One region of the Methylobacterium sp. Leaf399 genome, then DNA from elsewhere that is predicted to be linked to it. Evidence: predicted binding sites of a transcription regulator. Region 1 holds the regulator's gene; each other region holds the start of a gene.
The links. The regulator LexA, encoded in region 1, represses DNA repair genes until DNA is damaged. The targets are predictions, from matches to a motif close to TGTTCNNNNTGTGTTCNG.
Positions count from the first base shown of each region.

Region 2: ASG40_RS14090 (ATP-dependent helicase) is a predicted target of LexA. The motif match lies at 4,053-4,070, and genes of this name have one in related genera.
Region 3: ASG40_RS10935 (LexA family protein) is a predicted target of LexA. The motif match lies at 3,306-3,323, and genes of this name have one in related genera.

Region 1 covers NZ_LMQK01000023.1:118,304-125,983, forward strand. Annotated here, with positions in the region: gene gltA (citrate synthase) at 1-615, opposite strand, end outside; gene gltX (glutamate--tRNA ligase) at 839-2,266, opposite strand; gene ASG40_RS11690 (ComEC/Rec2 family competence protein) at 2,440-4,701, shown strand; gene lexA (transcriptional repressor LexA) at 4,695-5,465, opposite strand; gene pepN (aminopeptidase N) at 5,794-7,680, shown strand, end outside.
Region 2 covers NZ_LMQK01000030.1:151,634-159,313, forward strand. Annotated here, with positions in the region: gene ASG40_RS14080 (AsmA family protein) at 1-3,505, opposite strand, end outside; gene ASG40_RS14085 (hypothetical protein) at 3,659-3,898, opposite strand; gene ASG40_RS14090 (ATP-dependent helicase) at 4,082-6,454, shown strand; gene ASG40_RS14095 (PhoH family protein) at 6,829-7,545, shown strand; gene ASG40_RS14100 (hypothetical protein) at 7,680-7,680, shown strand, end outside.
Region 3 covers NZ_LMQK01000016.1:16,147-23,826, reverse strand. Annotated here, with positions in the region: gene ASG40_RS10945 (hypothetical protein) at 1-1,195, opposite strand, end outside; gene ASG40_RS10940 (Y-family DNA polymerase) at 1,567-2,856, opposite strand; gene ASG40_RS10935 (LexA family protein) at 2,853-3,281, opposite strand; gene ASG40_RS10930 (SDR family NAD(P)-dependent oxidoreductase) at 3,686-4,471, shown strand; gene ASG40_RS10925 (SDR family oxidoreductase) at 4,482-5,225, shown strand; gene ASG40_RS10920 (PQQ-dependent sugar dehydrogenase) at 5,279-6,667, shown strand; gene ASG40_RS10915 (winged helix-turn-helix transcriptional regulator) at 6,887-7,294, opposite strand; gene ASG40_RS10910 (SDR family oxidoreductase) at 7,405-7,680, shown strand, end outside.

The sequences.
Region 1 (7,680 bases):
CGGAACCGCAAAGCACATCCGCAGGAAGTTCGACGTATAGTCGAGATCGTTCTTCGGATACACGAACGGCTGGCCGATGGAGTACTTGTAGGCCATCGCCGCGAGCGTCGGCATCTTGGCGATCATGCGCAGGGACGCGATCATGCGCTGCTTGTCGTCTGAGATGTCGGTGGAGTCGTGATAGAACGCCGAGAGCGCGCCGACCGAGGCGACCATGATCGCCATCGGGTGGGCATCGCGGCGGAAGCCCTGGAAGAAGCGGTTCATCTGGTCGTGCACCATGGTGTGGCGCGTGACCCGGTAGTCGAAATCGGCCTTCTGGGCCGGGGTCGGCAACTCGCCGAACAGCATCAGGTAGCAGGTCTCGAGGAAGTCGCCCTGCTCGGCGATCTGCTCGATGGGATAGCCGCGGTAGAGCAGGATGCCCGCGTCGCCGTCGATGTAGGTGATCTTGGATTCGCACGACGCCGTCGACGTGAAGCCGGGATCGAAGGTGAAGACGCCGGTCTTGGCGTGGAGCTTGCCGATGTCGATGACGTCGGGACCGATGGTCCCGGTCTTGATCGGAAGCTCGATCTGGTTGTCGCCCACGGTAATCGTGCTGGATGCGCTCATGGAGACGTGGACCCTTTCCTGGCAGCGGGCGGACCGAGGCTTGATGGTGTGAAGCCGGCCCGCCTGACGACGAAGCGACCACCGGCATCCAGGTTCCGCCTGCACCCTTATGCTGCAGTTGCGAACACCGGAACCGGGTTAGCGGATCGGCCCCCGGCCTTCAACTCGCGACCGTCGATCCCCCCGTCGCATCAAGCGAAATCCGGGCCGCAACCGTGACGGGTCAGGCGGCCTCGATCCGGTCGCGCAGGCGGCCGAGGCTGTCCTCGCGCCCGAGCACGGCCATGACGTCGAACAGCGGCGGCGAGGTCGTTCGGCCGGTGAGCGCCGCCCGCAACGGCTGTGCGACCTGCCCGAGCTTGAGCCCGTTCGCCTCGGCGAACTGGCGCACCGCCGCCTCGGTCGCGGCGGCGGTCCACTCCGCGACGGCCTCGAGGACCGGGAGGACCGCGGCCAGGCGCGCCTTGGCCTCCGGGGTGAGGAGGGCGGCGGCCTTGTCGTCGAGCGCCAGCGGGCGGGCGGCCGTAAGGTAGTAGGCGCTGTCGAGAAGCTCGACGAGGGTCTTGGCGCGCTCCTTGAGGCCGGGCATCGCCGCCGTGAGCGCGGCCTTCAGCGGCGCCGGCATCGGCGAGGCGATGCCCCGCGACGGCCCGAGGGCGGGCAGGATGCGGTCGATCGCCTCCACCAGCGCCGAATCCTCGGCGCCGCGGATGTAGATGCCGTTGAGGTTTTCGAGCTTGGCGAAGTCGAACCGGGCCGGCGAGCGGCCGATCGCGCCGAGATCGAACGCCTCCGTCATCTCCTGCGTCGAGAAGATCTCCTGGTCGCCGTGGCTCCATCCGAGACGCACGAGGTAGTTGCGCAGGGCCGAGGGCAGGTAGCCGAGGTCGCGGTAGGCATCGACACCGAGCGCGCCGTGGCGCTTCGAGAGCTTGGCGCCGTCGGCCCCGTGGATGAGGGGGATATGCGCCATCGCCGGCACCGGCCAGCCGAACGCCTGATAGATCTGGCTCTGCCGGGCGGCATTGGTCAGGTGGTCGTCGCCGCGGATCACCTGGGTGACGCCCATGTCGTGGTCGTCCACCACCACCGCCAGCATGTAGGTGGGATTGCCGTCCGAGCGCAGCAGGACGAGGTCGTCGAGGTCGCGGTTCTGCCAGACGACGCGGCCCTGCACGCCGTCCTCCACCACGGTCTCGCCCTCCGAAGGGGCGCGCAGGCGGATCACCGGCTTGACGCCGGCCGGCGCCTCGGAGGGATCGCGGTCGCGCCAGCGCCCGTCGTAGCGCATCGGCCGTCCCTCCGCCCGGGCCGCCTCGCGCATGGCGGTGAGTTCCTCGGGCGTGGCGTAGCAGCGATAGGCGTGGCCCGAGGCGAGCAGGCTCTCGGCCATCTCGCGGTGCCGGTCGGCGCGGGCGTATTGGTAGACGACGTCGCCGTCCCAATCGAGGCCGAGCCAATGCAGGCCGTCGAGGATGGCCTCGATCGCCCCTTGCGTCGAGCGTTCGCGATCGGTGTCCTCGATCCGCAGCAGCATGCGACCGCCGAAGCGGCGCGCGTAGAGCCAGTTGAACAACGCCGTCCGGGCTCCGCCGATGTGCAGGTAGCCGGTGGGCGAAGGCGCGAAACGGGTGACGACGGCTGACGACATCGGGCGGTCTGACTTGTGTGGGGAGAGGAGGATCGAGCGGGTCGACCCGCCGGGCTGCGGCCCTGTAGCATGGGCGGGCGGGGACGTTAAGGAACGGGCCGGGCCATGGCGTGCCCGCGGACGCCATCCGGGGCGGCGGGGTCCGGCGAAGGCGAGATCGGGAGACCGTCGGCATGGCGCGGGGCGAGGCTGGGGCGCGGACGGCCGGGCGGATCGCCGCCCTGTCGCCCCGCCGTCTCGCCGCCTGGCTCCCCGCATTGCGGCACTGGTTCGTCGCGGGCGTTTCGCTGGAGGCCGAACGGCGGCGGCTGTTTCCCTGGCTCGCGGTGGCCTTCGGCGCCGGCATCCTCGTGTATTTCTCCGCCACCGTCGGCGAGCCCGTGTTGGCGGCGCCCCTGGGATCGGCGGCCCTCCTCGCGGCCCTCGTCCCCGTCTGCGCCGCCCGGCCGGTATTGCGGGCGCTCCTCCTCGGGCTCGTGGCCGCGCTCCTCGGCTTTGCGGCCGGGGCCTGGCGCGTCGCCACGGTGGCGAGCCCGATCCTGGCCCGCACCACGATCGCGCCGCTCACCGGGTTCATCGAATCCCTGGACGAGCGCGAGGAGGGTGCGCGCCTGATCATCCGGGTCGAGAGCTTCGGCAGCCTCGCCGCCGAGGCCCGGCCGACCCGGGTGCGCGCCTCCTACAAGGCATCCCGCCCCCTCAAGCCGGGCGATTTCATCGCCGCCAACGCGCGCCTGCTGCCGCCGCCGGAAGCGGCGCGGCCGGGCGGGTACGACTTCGGCCGCGACGCCTTCTTCCGCGGCCTCGGCGCGGTGGGCTCCCTCGTCGGCAAGATCGAGGTCAAGCCGCCCCCCGGGCCGCTGCCGGTCCGGTTGCGTGCGGCCGCGGCGGTGGACGACGCCCGCAACGCCCTCACCCGGCGGATCACCGATGCCATCGGCGGACAGGCCGGTGCGGTCGCCGCCGCCCTGGTCACGGGCAAACGCGGCCTCATCGACCAGCAGACCAACGACGTGCTGCGGGACGCGGGGATCTATCACGTGGTCTCGATCTCGGGCCTCCACATGGTGCTGGCGGCCGGGGTGGTGTTCTGGCTGGTGCGCGCGATCCTGGCGGCGGTGCCTTTCCTCGCCCTGCGGACACCGATCAAGAAGATCGCCGCCGCCTTCGCGATGGTCGGCGTCACCGCCTATTGCGTCTTCTCCGGCTGGGACATCGCGGCCGAGCGGGCCTGGATCATGACCCTGGTGATGCTCGGCGCGATCCTGGTCGACCGCCCCGCTTTGAGCATGCGCAACCTGGCGCTGGCGGCCCTGATCGCGCTCGCCCGCGAGCCGGAGGGGCTGCTCGGCCCGAGCTTCCAGATGTCGTTCGGAGCCGTCGCAGGCCTCATCGCCTGCGCCGTATATCTCGACGGAAGCGGCCTGCGCCGCGAGGCCGACGGCCGCGTCGCCCGCGCGATGGCCACCGTCGCCGCGGCGGTCGTCGGAACCCTCGCGACGACCCTGGTGGCGCAGATCGCCACCGCACCCTTCTCCACCTACCACTTCCAGGCGGTGCAGCCGTTCGGCCTCGTCGGCAACGCCCTGACCCTGCCGCTGGTCTCGCTGGCGGTGATGCCCGCGGCGGTGCTCGGGATCCTCGCCTACCCCTTCGCCCTCGACCAGCCGGTGTGGTGGCTGATGGGGCTCGCCGTGCAGGGCATGCTCGCGATCTCCGCCTGGATCAGCGGCTTCGGCCACGCCAGCGTCATGGTGCCCGCCTTCGGAGCCGGTGCCCTGGCCTGTCTGGCCGCCGCCCTGATCGTCCTCGCCCTGCCCGTCTCAAGCCTTCGCTGGCTCGGACTGCTGCCGGCCGCCATCGGGGTCGCCCTGGCGGCGATCCCGATGCGCAACGACATCTACGTCGACCGGGAGGGCGCGGGAGCCGCCGTTCGCGACCGGTCGGGCCGCCTGGCCGCGCTCGGGCGACCGCCGGCCTTCGTCATGGAGCAATGGCTGAAGGCGGATGGCGATTCGCGCCAGGCCAAGGACGTCATCGCCGCATCCCCGGCGCGCTGCGACCGGCTCGGCTGCACGATGGAGGCGCAGGACGGCCGCCGCATCGCGCTGCTCAAGGACCGCCGCGGCTTTCGTGAGGACTGCGTCCGGGCGGATATCCTGATCTCGCGTCTCGAAGCGCCGACTGCTTGTGCCGCCGCCGTCATCGTCGACAGACGCTTTTTGCGGGACCACGGCGCTACTGCGATCCGCCTGACGGACGGGGCACCGACACTGACGACCGCGCGTGCGCCCGGCATCACCAAACCCTGGCGACCGTCCACGGTGGCGCCACGCCTGGCACCAACGCCGGACCCGGTGACGGCACCGGAAGCCACCGACGACGAAACGGTACCCGACACCCCTTCGTCGTCGCCGGCGGAGCGGCTTCAGTAGCGCCGCACGAGACTGACCAGGCGACCCTGGATGCGAACGCGGTCGGGGCCGAGCACCCGGGTTTCGTAGGCGGGGTTGGCCGCCTCCAGGGCGATGGACGAACCGCGGCGGCGCAGGCGCTTCAGGGTCGCTTCCTCGTCGTCGATCAGCGCGACGATGATGTCGCCGGTGTTGGCGGTCTCCTGCTTGCGGATGACCACGAGGTCGCCGTCGAGGATGCCGGCCTCCACCATCGAGTCACCGCGCACTTCGAGGGCGTAATGCTCGCCGCCCGACAGGAAGTCTGGCGACATCGCGATGGTGTGGCTCTGCTCCTGGATCGCCGAGATCGGTGTTCCCGCAGCGATCCGCCCCATCACCGGCACCATCACCGGCCGCCCCGCCTCGTCGGTGACACGCGCCATCGGCGGCTTGGCCATGGTCGGCCGCGCGACCGGCGCATGGCTCTGTCCCGACTGGTCCCGACCCTTGCCGCCCTCGACCACGCTCGGCGTGAAACGCCGTGCCTCGACCGGTGCGTCCGACCGGACCGGCATGGTGCCGCCGAGGCTCTCGGGCATCCGGATCACCTCGATCGCCCGGGCGCGATTGGGCAGGCGCCGCAGGAAGCCCCGCTCTTCGAGGGCGGTGATGAGACGGTGGATGCCGGATTTCGACTTGAGGTCGAGCGCGTCCTTCATCTCGTCGAAGGAGGGAGGAACACTGCTCTCCTGCATCCTCTGCTGTATGAACTGCAGCAGATCCAATTGCTTGCGCGTCAACATCCGACGACCCACACTCTCGCGACACCAACCGCGACACGACATCGCAGAAACAAATCACGAACAGGCTAGCCGTTCTTTAAGTGTTCTGCAAGGGTTCCGATCCGACCCGTGTCGTGATCGATCCGAGGGAAATGGACGCCGCTCGCCGTCGCGGCGGCGGGCCGGCGGCGCCCATGGGATACGGGTCGCGGCGCTGTGAATGGTCGGCGACCTCATGCGAGAAGACGGAGATCTCGACCGGGCTCGGGGAAACCGCCGCAACGCCGGACGGTACCCGTAGACCCGAACACGGCCACTCCGGTCGCCGCCGCAGGAAGACTGATCCGTGATGCGCACCGACATGCCGACCCTGATCCGCCTCGAGGACTACCGGCCGAGCGACCACCTCATCGACCGGGTCGACCTCGACGTCGTGCTGCATCCCACCGCGACCCGGGTGGTCTCCCGCCTCAGCCTGCGTCCCAACCCGGCCGGCCGCATCGGCTCACCGTTGGTGCTCGACGGCGAGGACCTCGTCCTCGTCCGCATCGCCCTCGACGGCAGGGTGCTCGACGCGGGATCCTTTTCCGTCGATGCCACCGGCCTGACCATCGCCGATCCGCCCCGGGCGCCCTTCACCCTGGAGATCGAGACCCGGATCGACCCGTCCGCCAATACCCGGCTCATGGGGCTCTACCGGTCGAACGGGGTCTATTGCACCCAATGCGAGGCCGACGGCTTCCGCCGGATCACCTACCTCCTCGACAGGCCGGACGTCCTATCGGTGTACACCACCCGGATCGAGGCGGACCGCGACGAGGCGCCGGTGCTGCTCGGCAACGGCAACCTGGTGGAGGCCGGCGAGGCGGGCCCCGGTCGCCATCATGCCGTCTGGCACGATCCCCACCCGAAGCCCGCCTATCTCTTCGCCCTCGTGGGCGGGCGCCTCGACCGGCTCGATCGGGCCTTCACCACGATGGAGGGCCGCGAGGTCACGCTCGCGGTCTACGTCGAGCCCGGCAAGGCGGAGCGGGCGGCCTACGCCCTCGACGCGGTCGCGCGATCGATGCGGTGGGACGAGGAGGCGTTCGGCCGCGCCTACGATCTCGACGTGTTCAACGTCGTAGCGGTCTCCGACTTCAACATGGGCGCCATGGAGAACAAAGGCCTCAACATCTTCAACGACAAATACGTCCTCGCTAGCCCCGACACCGCCACCGACGCGGACTACGCCAACATCGAAGCGATCATCGCCCACGAATACTTCCACAACTGGTCCGGCAACCGGGTCACCTGCCGCGACTGGTTCCAGCTCTGCCTCAAGGAAGGGCTGACGGTGTTTCGCGACCAGGAATTCTCGTCCGACATGCGCTCGCGGGCCGTCCACCGCATCGGCGAGGTCAAGACCTTGCGAGCCCGCCAGTTTCCCGAGGACGCCGGGCCGCTCGCCCATCCGGTCCGGCCGCAGGCTTACGCCGAGATCAACAACTTCTACACGGCCACCGTCTACGAGAAGGGAGCCGAGATCGTGCGGATGCTGCGCACCCTCATCGGCGCGAAGGCTTTTCGCGCGGGTATGGACCGCTACTTCTCCGACAACGACGGCAGGGCGGCCACCGTCGAGGATTTCCTCGATGCCTTCGCGGCCGTGACGGGACGCGACCTGTCGGCTTTCGCGCGCTGGTACGAGCGGCCGGGCACGCCGCGGGTGACGGTGCAGGAGCACTACGACCCGGCAGCACGTAGCTACCGCCTCGCCTTCACCCAGAGCCTGCCGGGTTCGGAGGGCGAGGCCCTGGTGATTCCGATCCGCCTCGGCCTCGTCGGCGCCGACGGCCCCCTGGCCGGACCGCGCTGCGACAGTGTCGTCGACGGGGTTTTCGTCCTGGAGGCGGCGACCGACAGCCTCACCTTCACGGATGTCGCCGAGGCGCCGGTGCCGTCCCTGCTGCGGAGCTTCTCGGCGCCGGTGAAGCTGGTGCCACCCCTGACCACGGCGCAGAACCTGACGCTGCTGCGCCACGACGCCGATCCGTTCAATCGCTGGCAGGCCGCTCAGGCGATGGCGCTCCACCTCATGGTTGCCGCCAGCCGCGGCGACGCGGCCGAAGCCGATGCGGCGGCCTTCGTGGAGGCCATCGGCGGGTTCCTCGACACGGACGCCCTTGGCGATCCCGCCTTCGCCGCCCTCGTCCTCGGCCTGCCGAGCGAGGGCGACGTCGCCAACGAGATCGGC
Region 2 (7,680 bases), on a different contig from region 1:
CCGCCCGTTCCGCCGCGAGCCTTTCGGCCGCGGCCTTCTCCGCGGCGGCACGCTCGGTGGCCGCCTTGTCCGCCGCCACCTTGTCCGCCGCCATGCGCTCGGCCGCCGCCTTGATCGCCTCCGCCCTGGCGCGGTCCATCTCGATGCGGGCGCGGCGGCGCTGGCGCTCGCTCTGGTCGGCCTCGAACAGTTCGATGCTCTCCAGTTCCCTCTGCAGCACCACCGCGGCGAGCCCGGTGGTGAGGGGACCGGGATCGACGATGCGCTCCGGCCTGGCGAGGCTGCCGGCATAACCGAACTGGATCGCCGGCGGGCCGGCGGTCCAGCCGCGGGGCGCGTCGGTGCCGGTGAGGGTGCCGCGGGCCTCGAAGCGGCCGCTGCGCAGGTCGAGGTCGACCTTGCCGTCCCAGCGCCCCCCGTCGAGATCGAGGGACAGGGGCGTCGCCCGCAAGGCGCCGCCGACCAGGGTGGCGGGTACCCGTGCCGGCCCCCTGGCCGCGAACGGGCCGGCGGCCAGGGCCTCGGCCATCCACCCCTTGAGGCGGCCCTCGCGCAGGGGGTCGTCGTCCTCCAGGGCGCGGGCGAGGGCGCGGCCGATCCCGCGCGGATCGCCCTCGGGCAGGCTCACCCCGGAGAGAGTCAGGCTGCCGCTGCCGCCGAGGTTGTTGGCGAGGCCGACGAAGCTCTCCCCCGAGGCGCCGAAGCGCAGCGACGCCGAGATCGTGGCCGCCACCGCCCCGGGTCCGGCGAGCCCCTTGAGATCGGCCCCGTCGATGCGACCCTCGCCGGAGACGGACGCCGCCCCGCCCTGGCGGGCGACGGTGGCCGAGCCGGTGAACACGCCGCCGGCCAGGGTGCCGGTGATGTCGTCAAGGCTGAGCGCCCCGTCGGCGAGCCGCAGGTTGAGGGCCGCCCCCGTCATGGTGAAGCCGCGTCCGAGGTCGAGGGTGTCGGCCCGCAGGGCCAGGGTGACGGGCGGCCGCTCGGGCGCGGGCATGAACCGCGCGCCCGACAGGGTCGCGCCGGCGCTCGGGGCCGCGCGTGGATCGAGAGGGAGGGCCAGGACGCCGACGAGCCAGGGCAGGGACAGCCGCCGCAGCCCGAGGCTACCGCCGAGGTCGCCCTCGGGCGCCCGCAGCAGGCTGGCGGTGACGGGATGGCCGGCGATGCGCCCGCTCACCGCGAACCGCGCCTCGTCGCCGGCCCGCGACAGGCCCAGCACGAGGTCCGCCGGCAGCGGGCCGGGCACGGTCGCACCCTTGCCGAAGGCGAGGTCGAGGACCGGGCCGAGGTCGGCGGTCGCGATGGCGATCTCGCCCGCGTCCGGGGGCAGCAGGCCGGGCTCCACCAGGATCGGTGTCTTGGTCGCCAGGGTGAGGCCGGCGACGGCCCCGTCGAGGGTGACGCTCAACGGGCTCGGCTCGCCGGGCAGGGAACCGCGACGGCCGGTCAGGGTGAGGCGCGCCGGCTGGCGGGTGGGAGCCTCGCCCCGCCCGAGCCAGCGGGCCGCCTCGGCGGTGGCCAGCGTCGCGTCGAGGCTGACGATGCGGCCCGACCGGCTGATCACGGTGAGGTCGAGGTCGCTGCCGGCGGCCTTGCCCTTGGCGGCGGCCTTGAGGGTGTCGGCGGCCCCCGCCTCCCGTTCCAGGCTGAGGTCGAGGTCGAGGGCGCCCCGGCGCAGGAAGGCCGGCAGCAGCCGGGCCTCCGCCACCCAGGCCCGGTCGAGGAGGGCGAGGAGGGGGGCGGCCACCGGCGCGTCGACATGGCCGGCGATCCGCCCCGAGCCGTCGGGGGCGATGCGGCCCGAGAGCCTGGCGTTGGCGCCGGCGAGATCCGTCACCTCCAGGGTGTCGATGGACAGCGCCGGACCGTCAGACCGGATGCTGGCCGCGATGCTGCCGCCGGCGCCCTGGCGCGGGCCGTAGCGGACGTCGCCGGCCTGCAGCGTCAGGCCGATGTCGTGGCCGCGCAGGCCCGACACCGCCTGTGCGAAGGAGGGCAGCGTCGCGATGTCGACCCCTTTGGCCGCGAGCTGGGCGTCGAAGCGGCCCCGGGTGCCGGCCTCCCCTCGCGTGTAGCGGGCGTTGCCGGTGATACGCGCCTCGCCGAGGCCGAGGCGCAGGTTGCGCAGCGACAGGGTCGGGGCTTCGGCCGAGAAGTCGGCGGAGAGGTCGGAGGAGGCTTGGATCGGCCGGCCGTCCATCACCGCCACCGCCGGCCCCTCGAGGCCGAGCTTGCGCAGGTAGCGCCCGAATCCGTCGGAGGCCGCCACGTCGAGCCCGGCGGTGCCGGTGAAGCGCAGGCGGGGCTGGGTGTCGAGGCTGCCGGTGACGGTGAGCCGGGCGCCGCCCGGCGCCGTGGTCCGGAAGCGCCGCAGGACGAGGCCGCCGTCGCGGTCGAGGGTGAGGCCGAGGTCGAGGTCCGACCAGTCGTCGAGGCCGAGCGCCAGGCTCTCGACGGAGACGTCGAGGTCGGCCAGCACCGGCAGGTTGCCGGCGGCGGCAGGCATGCCGCGCCCGATCAGGGCCTGTCCCTCGGTGGAGATCAGGAAGGAATCGAGGTCGAGGCGGCGCGCCTCCAGCCTCAGCGCGGCGCGGCCCTCGCGCAGGTCGAGCCGACCGTCGCCGGTGAGGCGCAGGGTCTTGCCGCCCGGGTCGATCTCGGCGGTCACCCCTTCCAGCGTGGCGACGGGGCTGCGCGAGGCGAAGCGCCCCGACAGGGAGAACGGCAGGTAGTGGCCGGCCGCCTGGGTCGGCGGCCCGACGACGACGCGCCAGGTCCCCTCCGCCTCCGGCACCATCGCCCGCATCGGGCCGGCGGGCGCGTCCGGCACCGGGACGAGACCCAAGCGCGCGTCGAGTTCGACGCGCGGGTGGGTGTCGCCGCCACCCGAGAGCTTGACCGCGATGCGGCCCTCGGCATCGGGTTGGCCGGTGGACAGGCGGAACGGCACGCCGCCGCGCGAGCCCGCGACCCGCCACGGGCCGGTGAGCCGCGGCGCGTCGAGGCGAACGTCCTCGGCACGGATCTGGCCGGTCCGGCCGGTCCTGGTGGCGATGGTGGTGACCACCAGTTGGCGGATGGCGAGGTCGTCGACGGCGAGCCCGTCCTCGCCGGTGAGGGGGGCTGCCGGCAGCATCACGCTGTCGCCGTCGGTCACCGGCAGGCGCAATTCTGCCCGGCCGATACGGGTCTCGGTGAAGCGGATCTCGCCGGAGAGGAGCGGCGTCAGCCCGATCTCGGCCTTGACGAAGCCGAGGTCGACGGACGGCCTGTCGGTGTCCCGGGCGTCGCCCAGCGAGAGCCGGTCGAGGCGCAGCCGCGGCGAGGGCAGGAACCGCACCCCGATCCGCCCCTCGCTGCGGGCGGGAAGACCGACGGACCGCGAGATCGCCCGGTCGACCAGGGTGCGGTACTCCTCCCAGGGGAAGAACGGCGGGATCGCCAGGGCCGCCACCAGGATGACGATGACGGCGCCCGCGACCGCGGTCAGGATGTCACGCACCAGTCTCTGTTCCCGTGTCGCCCGCGTCGACGGGCCGGTTCACGGGGCTCGACGATGGATCGCACCCGGCCGCATCCACGGCGCGGCGCCACATCTCGCGTCCCCGGGCCTGCGCATAGCACACGGGCCGGGGGCGCGCTTCAGTGCCGGGCCTCAGCGCCGGGGCGGAACGACGATCGTCGGCGCGGGTGCCGCGCGGAAGGCGTCGTTGCGCTGGATCTGCATGCGCATCTGGTTGTTCTCGAACTGCTGCTGCTGCTGGATGCCGCGGATCTGGCTCTGGTTGGAGAGCCGCTCGTTCGTGGCGTTCAGGCTGTCGGGGTTGCCCGACAACTGGGCGAGCGCCGGGCTGGCGGCGGCGAGGAACAGGGCGGTGGCGAGGGATAGGCGCATGGGTCGGTCCTGACTGACTCAAGGCTCGGATGAGGCGGCGACTGGGCTCGATGTGTCGACGCGGGGGCGGGAATCCAAGTTCCACGCAGGCGCGAAGAGTACCCCCGCGTGGTCGCAGCCTGGACGCCGGGCGCGGGCGCCGCGCCCTCGACGCCGTTCGCGTTTTGGTCCAGGGAAGCGGGCATGACACAGCATCCCGGCGCGGCGCCCGCGCCCGCTCCGACCTCGCAAACCGGTTCTTCCATCGCCGCGCGTGCCATGGCGTCCCTGCGGCCGCAGGGAGAGCCCTATCTCGAGGGGCTCAACCCCGAGCAGCGCCGGGCCGTGGAGACCACCGAAGGGCCGGTGCTGGTGCTGGCCGGCGCCGGCACGGGCAAGACGCGGGTGCTCACCACCCGCATCGCCCACCTCGTCGCCACCGGCCGGGCGCGGCCCTACGACATCCTGTCGGTGACCTTCACCAACAAGGCCGCCCGCGAGATGAAGCTGCGCATCGGCGCGCTGATCGGCCCGGCGGGCGAGGGCATGCCCTGGCTCGGCACCTTCCACGCCATCGGCACCAAGATCCTGCGCCGCCACGCCGAGCTCGTCGGCCTGAAGTCCGACTTCACCATCCTGGGGATGGACGACCAGCTGCGCCTGATGAAGCAGGTCATCGCCGACCAGGGTATCGACGAGAAGCGCTGGCCGGCCCGCGCCCTGTCCTCCACCATCGACGGCTGGAAGAACCGGGGCCTCTCGCCCGAGCAGGTGCCGCCGGGAGAGGCGCAGGCCTTCGCCTTCGGCAAGGGCGGCGCCCTCTACACCGCCTACCAGGCCCGGCTTGCCACCCTCAACGCGGCGGATTTCGGCGACCTGCTGCTGTTGTGCCTCAAGCTCTGGCGCGAGAACCCGGACGTGCTCGAGACCTACCAGCAGCGCTTCCGCTACATCCTCGTGGACGAGTACCAGGACACCAACGTCGCCCAGTACCTGTGGCTGCGGCTGCTGGCGCTGGGCCACCGCAACGTCGCCTGCGTCGGCGACGACGACCAGTCGATCTACGGCTGGCGCGGGGCCGAGGTCGACAACATCCTGCGGTTCGAGCACGACTTCCCCGGCGCCACCGTGGTGCGGCTGGAACGCAACTACCGCTCCACCGGCCACATCCTCTCGGCCGCCTCGGGGCTCATCGCCAAGAACGAGGGCCGTCTCGGCAAGACCCTGCGCACGGAGGACGTGGCCGGCGAGAAGGTCACGGTCTCGGGCGCCTGGGATTCGGAGGAGGAGGCCCGCCAGCTCGGCGAGGCGATCGAGGGCCTGCAGGCCAAGAACCACCCGCTGTCCGAGATCGCGGTGCTGGTGCGGATCTCGGCGCAGATGCGCGAGATCGAGGACCGCTTCGTCCAGCTCGGCCTGCCCTACCGGGTCGTCGGCGGCCCGCGCTTCTACGAGCGCGCCGAGATCCGCGACGCGCTGGCCTACCTGCGCGTCACCGTGAATCCGGCCGACGACCTCGCCTTCGAGCGCATCTTCAACACCCCCAAGCGCGGTTTGGGCGACGCGACGCTGCAGGTGCTGCACGCCACCTCGCGGGCCCGGAAGGTACCGCTGCTGATGGCGGCGCGCGGCCTCGTCGAGACCGACGAGCTCAAGCCAAAGGCCCGCTCGACCCTGCGCGCCCTGGTGGAGAGCTTTTCGCGGTGGGCGCGGATGATCGAGGGCCGGCCGCAATCGGAGGTGGCCCAGACCATCCTCGAGGAATCCGGCTATACCGAGATGTGGCAGAAGGACCGCTCGGCCGACGCCGCCGGGCGCCTCGAGAACCTCAAGGAGTTCGTGCGCTCCATGGAGGAGTTCCCGGATCTCGGCGCCTTCCTCGAACACGTCTCCCTGGTGATGGAGGCCAGCGAGCAGGAGGGGGCCGATCGCGTCTCCCTGATGACCCTGCACGCCGCCAAGGGGCTCGAATTCGACACGGTGTTCCTGCCGGGCTGGGAGGACGGGCTGTTTCCCAACCAGCGGGCGCTCGACGAGAGCGGCCGGGCCGGGCTGGAGGAGGAGCGCCGCCTCGCCCATGTCGGTCTCACCCGGGCACGCAGGCGCGCGAAACTGTCGTTCGCCGTCAACCGGCGCATCCACGGCCTGTGGTCCTCGACGGTGCCGAGCCGCTTCATCGACGAACTGCCGCCGGACGCCGTCGACGTGGTCGATGCGCCCGCCCATTTCGCGGCCGGCGCCTCCCGGTTCGACCGCAACCCGACGCCGTTCGGCTCGTCGTACTCTACGCCGGGCTGGCAACGGGCGCAGGAGAACACCGCCAGGACCGCGGATGCCACCGCGCGCCGCCAGGAGTTCGGCCGCGGGTCGAGCCAGCGCGGCGCCCCGCGCCAGATCGAGGGCGAACTCGTGGCATCGTCCACCGGCGCGCCCTCGGCCTTCGCCACCGGCATGCGCGTCTTCCACATGAAGTTCGGCCCCGGCGAGGTCGCGGCCGTCGACGGCAACAAGCTCACCGTTGACTTCGACAAGGCCGGCCGGAAAATGGTGCTCGACAGTTTCATCCAGCCCGGATGAGGCGTCTCACCGGCCCCGAGGGGCCGGCCGTCCCGCCCATCTGCGGCGTGGACGATCGAGGGATCGCGATGGATCGTACCCCGAGTGGGTCCAGCACCTCGTGCGATCTTACGGTTCCGTTAACGAAAAGCTGTCGTCATGGCCCTGTCGCGTGCAGCGCGGCATGGTGCGTGCACGGCAACACCCGCGCGACACGTCGCGGGATCGGCCGGGCGGGATCGGCCGGCCGTCCACAGCGGCCTCGTCGGTGCGGGGAACTCCCCGGCATCGGAGAGTTTGATCTGTGGACCGGAGGATATCGGCGGGAGTCACGACAGTAGCGTAGCGAAGCGTTGGCAAGTCCAGATTGGCACGTCCGGTTGGAGTGTTGTTCGATGAAGAGACGGCGCGCACGACTTGAATTGGTTGACGAGCATCCGGCCCGACTGCACCGAACGCGTTTCGACGAGGAGCGGATCCTCAGTCCCATCCAACCCCTGACGGACCGGCAAGCCGAATACCTCGATGCCCTGGCGACCCACCCCCAGGTGATCGTCCTCGGGCCCGCCGGGACCGGCAAGACCTACATCGCCGGCACCCGCGCCGCCGACCAGCTTCGCCAGCGCCGGATCTCCAAGGTCATCATCACCCGGCCCAACGTGCCCTCGGGGCGCTCGCTCGGGTTCTTCCCCGGCACCCTCGAGGAGAAGATCGCCCCCTGGGTCGCGCCGCTGACCGAGACCATCAAGGAGCGGATGGGCACGGCGGCCTTCGAGATCGCCTGCAAGACCGGCGACATCGAGGTGGTGCCCTTCGAGGTGATGCGCGGGCGCACCTTCAAGAACTGCCTCGTGATCCTCGACGAGGCGCAGAACACCACCACCGCCGAGATCAAGATGTTCCTGACCCGCATCGGCGACGATTGCCAGGTCATCATCAACGGCGACGTCTCGCAGACCGATCTGCGCGAGACCTCGGGCCTGCGCACCGTCATCCATCTCGTGAAAAGCCGGATGATGCGCATCCCGATCGTGGAGTTCACCCTCGACGACATCGTCCGCTCGGGCATCTGCGCTGATTGGGTCAGGGCCTTCGAGGAAACGAAACTCTGACTCGCGTGTTGTCAGCGGCAGGCCCGAACGGGGGCCTGCCGCGCGCCCCGGTGTGCGACGATCTTCTCCGGCGCGCCGCGTCGGGAGAACGAACCGGGTGCCGCGCTCGGGACACAGAAAAAAGGACGCCCTTCA
Region 3 (7,680 bases), on a different contig from region 1:
GCTGCTCGGCAAAGCTCGCCACGAACGCCCCCCATGCGGCCTCGTCTGCCCGAAAGCGAGGCACGTCGATGATCTCGCAACCCGAGATGTATCGCTCCTGGAACACGTCGTCGTCCGCCAGGGTAAGATCGTGTCGTACCCGTTCCTCGAACCGGTCTCCGTAGTGTTTCCGATCCAGCCCGCCGCGGGATGAGGCGAGATATCTGCCGGCGTCCTCACCCAGGGTCGACCACAATCCCTCTAGGCGGTCGAGGTGTCGCGCCTTCGCATGCTCCAACTGGGTTTGGTCTTTCAGCAAGGCCAATCGCCCCAATGTGCGGACGCGCCCTTTCCGTCCCGCCTTGACGAATACGCGGCCACGCTCCTTCCTGCAGGAAGCCGAGCACCAGGCACCCAGCTGCGTCCATACGAAGTACCGGCCCTTCCATCGTTCCCCACCGCCGGAACCGCCGTTTTCGGTTTCGACGTAGGGTAGGGTCAGCCTCTTCGTCGGCGTCGTCTCGAACCCCAGCGCCAGAACGCGGCGCTCCAGGTTACCGGGCGGCAACCGTTCGCGAAGGTCCACGCTGATGCGCAGGAACTCCGGATTGGGCCGATACTCGGCCACGATGAAGCCGCGCTGAAGCCAAAGGTCGAAGCTGCCGATTCTGGCGTCGGCGGGTTTGATGCGCATGCTCGGCAGGCGCATCGACACACCACGCGCCAGTTCGACGTCCGGATGCTCGTCGATGCGCGTTGCGGCGCCGGTGCAGGCGGCCACGACGGCTGCGCTGACGCGTTCCGCCCAGCGGATCGTGTCATGGTGCTTGGCGGCGGTTAGCCTGACCTTGCAGAACAGTTCTGCGTTGATCCCGCCCGCGAAGGCTGCTCCGGTGGCATTTCCCGAGCCGCAGACGAGCGTGTGCGCCCTGTTCCCCGCGGTGGTCCGCCAGGCGATGTGCATGATCTTCGCGTGCATGAGCCCACGCACTCCGCCCAGCGCCGTCTGTACCTCGGTCCCGGATTTGGAGAGCCTTGCGAGCATCGTGATGTCGTCAGGTCGGCACCCGTCATCGACGAGCACCAGAAGCCTCACCGGCGCCAGGTCATTCAACAGACGCTCGAAGAACGACCTCTCGACGAAGGGGGCGATCACGAGGACTGAGACCGCCTGCCAACCGGGATGGCTCAACAGGTCGTAGTGGTGTCGTCCCACGAGGCTCCCCCGCCGCCCGCGTCAAATCGCAAACGTCTTGAGTGTCAGGGTTTTCCACTTCCGTGGGCAAGGGCCGGCTTATTGTTTCGCGCAGGCGTGTGGCTTGATCCCATCGTGGCCGAGCCTCTTCCGGTAATGGAGACCACAGCCGTTACAGTTCTCGAATCCGGTGACCGCTTCTTCACGCCCCGTATCCATGATGCCCCGAACGGTTTCGGGGCGGCGGTCATGGTGGACAGGGCAGAGGTCTTTCGGGTCGCGGACAAGCTGCGTTCGCTGAGGGGCGAGAAGAAGGTCCGGGTCGGGTGACGTCCCCACGGACGCGGGGGGAGAAACCGTCCGGCGGTGGCGGGCCGACACTGCGGCTCGGGTCAGGCGGCGGCGACCACCGGTAGTTCGTCGACCCTGGTAGTGTATCGCGGCGACCGCATCTCGAACTTGGTCGACCACTCCCGCTTCGGGGCGAAACCGGCCGCTCCCGGTACGACGGCCCCTCGACCGAACCGCCGATTGCACGCGTCGAGAGCCGCCATCAGCGCCGCACCCTGCTCGCGGTCGATCTGCCCTAGCCCTGGCAGGGCCCGCTGCGAGGCAGCCAGGGGCACGAGATCTGTGGTGACGACCCCGGCTTTGGAATAGCGGTACCCGTCCCTCCAGGTCTTCCTGACGCCGTGCAGGCACGCCTTCACCAGCACACGGGTGTCGTTCGATGCTTCTGGCAGGGTCACCACGGTCGACACCGACCGCTGCGGCCGGTCGCGGTCATGCTCCGAGGTGTGGAAGAAGACCGTGACATGATCGGTCCCGAGCCTCTCGCCCCGGAGCTTCTCCCCGAGCCTGGCGGCGTGGGCGGCAATAGCCTCCTCCATGGTCGCGAGATCTTCGACGCGGTTCGAGAAGCTGCGGGTGACCGCGCAGCCCTTCCGGGTGGCGGGCAGCGTCTCCAGGTCGACGCACGCCTCGCCGCGGAGCTCACGGACGAGGCGCTCGCCGACCACGGTCATGGCCTTGCGGGCGACGCGGGTGTCGAGGTCGCGCACGTCCGCGGCGCTGTCGCATCCGAGCGCCTCCAGGCGCCTGGCGTTGGCCGGACCCACGCCCCAGATGTCGCCCACCGGCACGCGGATGATCCAGTGGTCGTACTGCTCCGGATCGGTCAGGTCGCAGACGCCGCCGAGCTCCGGGTTCTTCTTGGCGACGTGGTTGGCGAGCTTGGCGAGGGTCTTGGTCGGGCCGATCCCGACGCAGGTCGGGATGCCCGTCCAGGCCCGCACGGTCGCCCGCATGTCCCGTGCAAGGGTCTCCCGATCCGACTCCCGCACGTCGGAGATGTCCAGGAAGCTTTCGTCGATGGAGTAGACCTCGATGCGGGGGGAGAAGCCCCGGTAGACCGCATTCACGCGGGCCGACATGTCGCCGTAGAGGGCGTAGTTCGAGGAGTAGACCCGGACGCCCTGGCTCCGGCACATGTCCCGGATCTTGAACCAGGGCTCGCCCATGCGGATGCCGAGCGCCTTGGCCTCGTTGGTCCGGGCAATCGCGCAGCCGTCGTTGTTCGACAGCACGATCACGGGCAGGCGTGCGAGGCGTGCGTCGAAGACCCGTTCGCACGAGCAGTAGAAGCTGTTGCCGTCGGAGAGGGCGTAGGCCCGGGCGGTCATTCGCAGCGGCGCTTGGCGCAGATGGAACCGGAGACGACGCCCCAGACCTCGACGAGGGCATCCGGTGCCAGCCGGTACTCGGGGAAGCGCGGGTTGGCGAAGTGCAGGGTGATGCGCGGACCCTGCCGCTTCCAGACCTTGAACGACCGTTCCCCGTCGATGTCGACCACCACGATGTCGCCGTTGCGCGGGGTCAGGGACCGGTCGACCACCGCGAGGTCGCCGTCGAACAAGCGCGCGAGGATCATGCTGTCGCCGGCCACCCGGACGAGGAAGGTCGCCGGCCGGTTGAAGATCAGCAGGCGCTGCAGGTCGATCTCCTCCTCGATGAAGTCGTCCGCCGGGCTGGGGAAGCCGGCCCGGACAGGTCTCGCGAGAAGAGGCACCGGCATGGGAAGGCCGATGGTGACGCCCGTGATCTGCATGGTGCTCCTCCGCGAATCCAGAATTCGAACAAACCATGAACGAAGTCGACGCGTTCCGTCCAGCGGTTACGCTTGATCGGGCGGGCAAATTCGGATGCCGCCATCTCGGGGCACTGGACGCTCGGTCATCGCGAATGGCCGCGACGGCATCTCTCGGCCCCAGTCCGGCTTGGCGGCCGTGGCAGGGCGTCCCGAGCCGATGGGTGCCGAAAGAGTGAGCCCGGTTCAACTCTCCGACAAATGGCGCTCATCGTGAATGGTGCATCCCCGCGTCCGGTCGCGGGTTAGAACCCCGTCACAGCAATACGAGGACGCAGCCCACCGACCGGTGGGAGAGCGGGCGCGGACATGCGTCCCGTCCCTCGTCCGCGTCCCGTGCCCACCTCGGAACGGATCGAACCCAAATGACCACCCAACGTCCCCTCGCCATCGTCACCGGCGGCTCCTCCGGCATCGGCTTCGAGCTCGCCAAGCAGTTCGCCGGGAACGGCTTCGACGTCGCGATTACCGGTTCCAGCGACAAGGTCCACGACGCCGCCGGCGCGCTGCGCGACCTCGGCGTCGAGGCCTACCCCCACAAGGCCGACGCCGGCACCTTCGACGGCGTCGAGGGCTTCTGGACGTTCGTGACCGGCCTGGGTCGGCCGGTCGAGGCCGCCGCGCTCAACGTCGGCATCGGCCAGGGCGGCGCCTTCGTCGACAACTCGCTGGAGGACGAGTTCAAGCTGATCGCCGTCAACATCACCGGCACCGTGCATCTCGCCAAGCGCGTCGTGCAGCACATGGTCCCGAACGGGCGGGGCCGCATCCTGATCACGTCCTCGGTCTCGGCCACCCTGCCGACCCCCTACGAGACCGTGTACGGCCCGTCCAAGGCGTTCGGCTTCATGTTCGCCGAGAGCCTGCGCGAGGAGCTCCGCGAGACCGGGGTGACGGTCACGGCGCTCCTGCCGGGGGCGACCGACAGCCAGTTCCACAAGAACGCCGGCATGGGCACCAGCGCCATCGACGGGGGCAAGAAGAACGACAGGACCGAGGTCGCCCGGCAGGGCTTCGAGGCCCTGATGAACGACGTCGACCACGTCGTGGGCGGCGACGCGGAGACTAAGCAGCAGGTCGTCGACAACCGTCGTACGCCGGAGCCGGAGAAGGCGGCGCGCCACGCCAAGCTCACCCGGCTCCAGGGTTGAGGACGCCGCCATGGGCAACCTCGCCAACGCCGTCACCATCGTCACCGGCGCCTCCTCAGGCATCGGCGCCGCCACCGCCAAACGGCTCGCCGCCTCCGGCGCCAGGGTCGTCCTGGCCGCCCGCAACGAGGACAAGCTGAAGGCCCTCGTCTCGGAGATCACGGATGCCGGCGGCATGGCCACCTTCAGGGTCACCGACGTCACCGATCCCGATGACATGAATGCTCTCGTCGGGCTCGCGGAGGAGACCTACGGCCCCGTCGACATCCTCGTGAACAACGCTGGCCTGATGCTTTTCTCCAAGTGGGAGGACACCGCGGTCGGGGACTGGGACAGGATGATCGACACCAACCTGCGGGGTTACCTCCACGCCATCGCGGCCGTGCTGCCGTCGATGATGGAACGGAAGTCCGGCCGCATCCTGAACATGAGCTCGGTCGCCGGCATCCACGTCGGCGAAGGCGCCGGGGTGTACGGGGCGACCAAGTTCTTCATCCGGGGCATCACCGAGAGCCTTCGGCAGGAAGTCGGCGTCGGCAGCGGCATCCAGGTGTCGATGGTGAGCCCCGGTGTGATCGACACGGGCTGGGCCGATAAGGTCTCGGACGCCGAGGGACGCAAGGCGGCCCAGGCCCTGAACGAGGGTGCGATCCCGCCCGAGACCGTCGCGGAGGCCGTCGCCTACGCCCTCGACCAGCCGGCGAACGTCACGGTCAACGACGTGGTGATTCACCCCACCGGCCAGCGTTGGTGAGGCGCTCGTCGCCTGGGTCAGACATTCCTATCGATCCGATGGAGAACCCCACGATGAAGTCCACGCTGCTTCTGGCCGCGACCCTGCTCGCCGGGACGGCGCTCCTGCAGGCGACCGCCCAGGAATCCGAACCGGGACGTCCACACCGTCCGTTCGCGGAACGGCCGCCGGTCGATCCGGCCATCCTGGTCGAGAAGGCGACCCGCGACCCGTTCGTACAGCCGAACGACCGCGCGCTCTTCCCCGGCCTGCCTCCCAGCGCCCCGGTGCAGCGTCAGCCGGCGCCGCGCGACGTGCCCCCGGAGGGGCAGGTGCTCGAACGCCGCCCGCCGGTGAACCCCTCGCAGCACCCGGCCTTCGCCGGCCAGACGCGCGCCGTGACCGTCAGGACGAAGACGCCCATCGAGGAAACGGTGGTCGCACGCGGGCTGTCGTATCCGTGGTCGCTCGCCTTCATGCCGGACGGGCGCATGCTGGTGACGGAGAAGTCCGGCGCCCTGCGCGTCGTCACCCAGCGGGGTGAGGTCTCCGAGCCGGTCGCCGGCGTTCCCCCGGTCATGCATGCCGGCGATTGCGGCCTCCTCGCGGTGCTGGTCGACCCCGATTTCGCATCCAACCGGTTCGTCTACCTCTCCTTCGTCGGGTACCGACCCAACGGGCATGCGCTGATGGTCGTCCGCGGTCGCCTATCGGCCGACGACAAGTCCATCGAGGGCGTCGAGCAACTCCTCACCCTGCCGCCGTTCAGCGGGATCAACCACTACGCCGGCGGCATGGTCATCGGCCATGACGGCAAGCTCTACGTCGGAACGTCCGAGTGGATCACCGACGAGACGCGGATCGCCGCCCAGCTGCCCGCCTCGCCCATGGGCAAGATCCTGCGCATCGACCGCGACGGCTCGATCCCGGCGGACAACCCCTACGTCAACGTCAGCGGCGCCGAGCCCCGGGTCTGGTCCATCGGCCATCGCGATCCCGAGGGCCTGGCCCTCGACCCCAAGACCGGCGGCCTCTGGATCAGCGACCACGGTCCGCAGGGCGGCGACGAGATCGACCGGGTCGAGCCCGGCCACAACTACGGCTGGCCGCTGGCCGCCTACGGCAAGCGCTACGACGGGGGCCTCCTCGGGGGCGGCCGCTCCCAGTTCCCAGGTACCGACCAGCCGGCCTACTACTGGGATCCCGCCATCGCACCGGCCGGCATCGCGTTCTACACCGCCGACCTCGTTCCGGAGTGGAAGGGCAACCTGTTCGTCGCCGCCCTCGGCGGACACCACCTCGCTCGGCTCGTCCTGGAGGACGGCAAGGTCACCGGCGAGGAACGGTTGCTCCGGGGGAACGATCAGCGTGTCCGCGACGTGAAGCAGGCGCCCGACGGCGCGCTCTGGGCGGTCACGGACGACGCCGATGGTCGCCTCATCCGGCTCTCGCCACGCCGCTGACCTTCGAGATGTTACGGATGGTAGCTGAACGTCGAGTCCGGTTGCGACCCTTCATAGACCCTCCCACGATTCGTTTTGAGGAAGCTTGGTCGAGAATGAGTTACGTCCGGGTTGGGTGGTTTCCTGCCCATCCGCTTACGGACGGCGGATGCATCAAAGCGGACCATGGTGCGGGATCCGCTCAATACGGCTCCTCCGCGACCTGCCAAACGTCCGCCCTCAGGTATTTGAAGGAACAGCATCGAAGCGAAGACGAGCATCGCGAATGCTCTGATGACTAGCTTCAGCCCATTCGACCAACGCTTGCAGGGGGGCTAGCAGCGAGCGCCCCAGATCCGCCAGCCGATATTCGACGCTCGGGGGACTGGTCGGGAAAACATGACGGGTGATGAGCCCATCGCGCTCCAGGTTCCGCAGACACTGCGTCAACATCCGCTTCGAGATATCCGGAATGGACCGGTTCAGCTCTCCGAAACGCCGAGGGCCGCCGGCCAGCGCAATCACGATCAAGGTCGTCCATTTGTCGCCAAGGTGATCGAGCACGTCCCGGACCGGACAGCGGGCCGGATCGAAGCTCATGCGCTGCCAGCTGTCGAACTTGCCGGCCAGCCCGCTAACGTCGCTCATACCGGTGGTTCCTTCCCCGTAACCAGGTCCCCAAAACCTGCCTCCTTACGGGCGGCCTCGGTCTCACTTATAGACCTTGTACCGATACCGAACCACCAAGGCTTTGACACATGACGCTCCCATCCCACATGCGTCTGTTCGTGACGGGCGCCACAGGCCAACTCGGTGGCCTCGTCATCCAAAACCTGCTCCGGACCGTGCCCACCGCACAGGTGGTCGCCGGCGTCCGCGATGCCGGAAGCGAAGGGGCCAGGAAGCTGGCCGGGCTCGGCGTCGAGGTCCGCACAGCCGACTATGCCAAGCCCGACACGCTCGCCACGGCCTTCGCGGGCATCGAGCGGCTGTTGCTGATCTCCTCCAGCGAGGTCGGTCAACGCGCGGTCCAG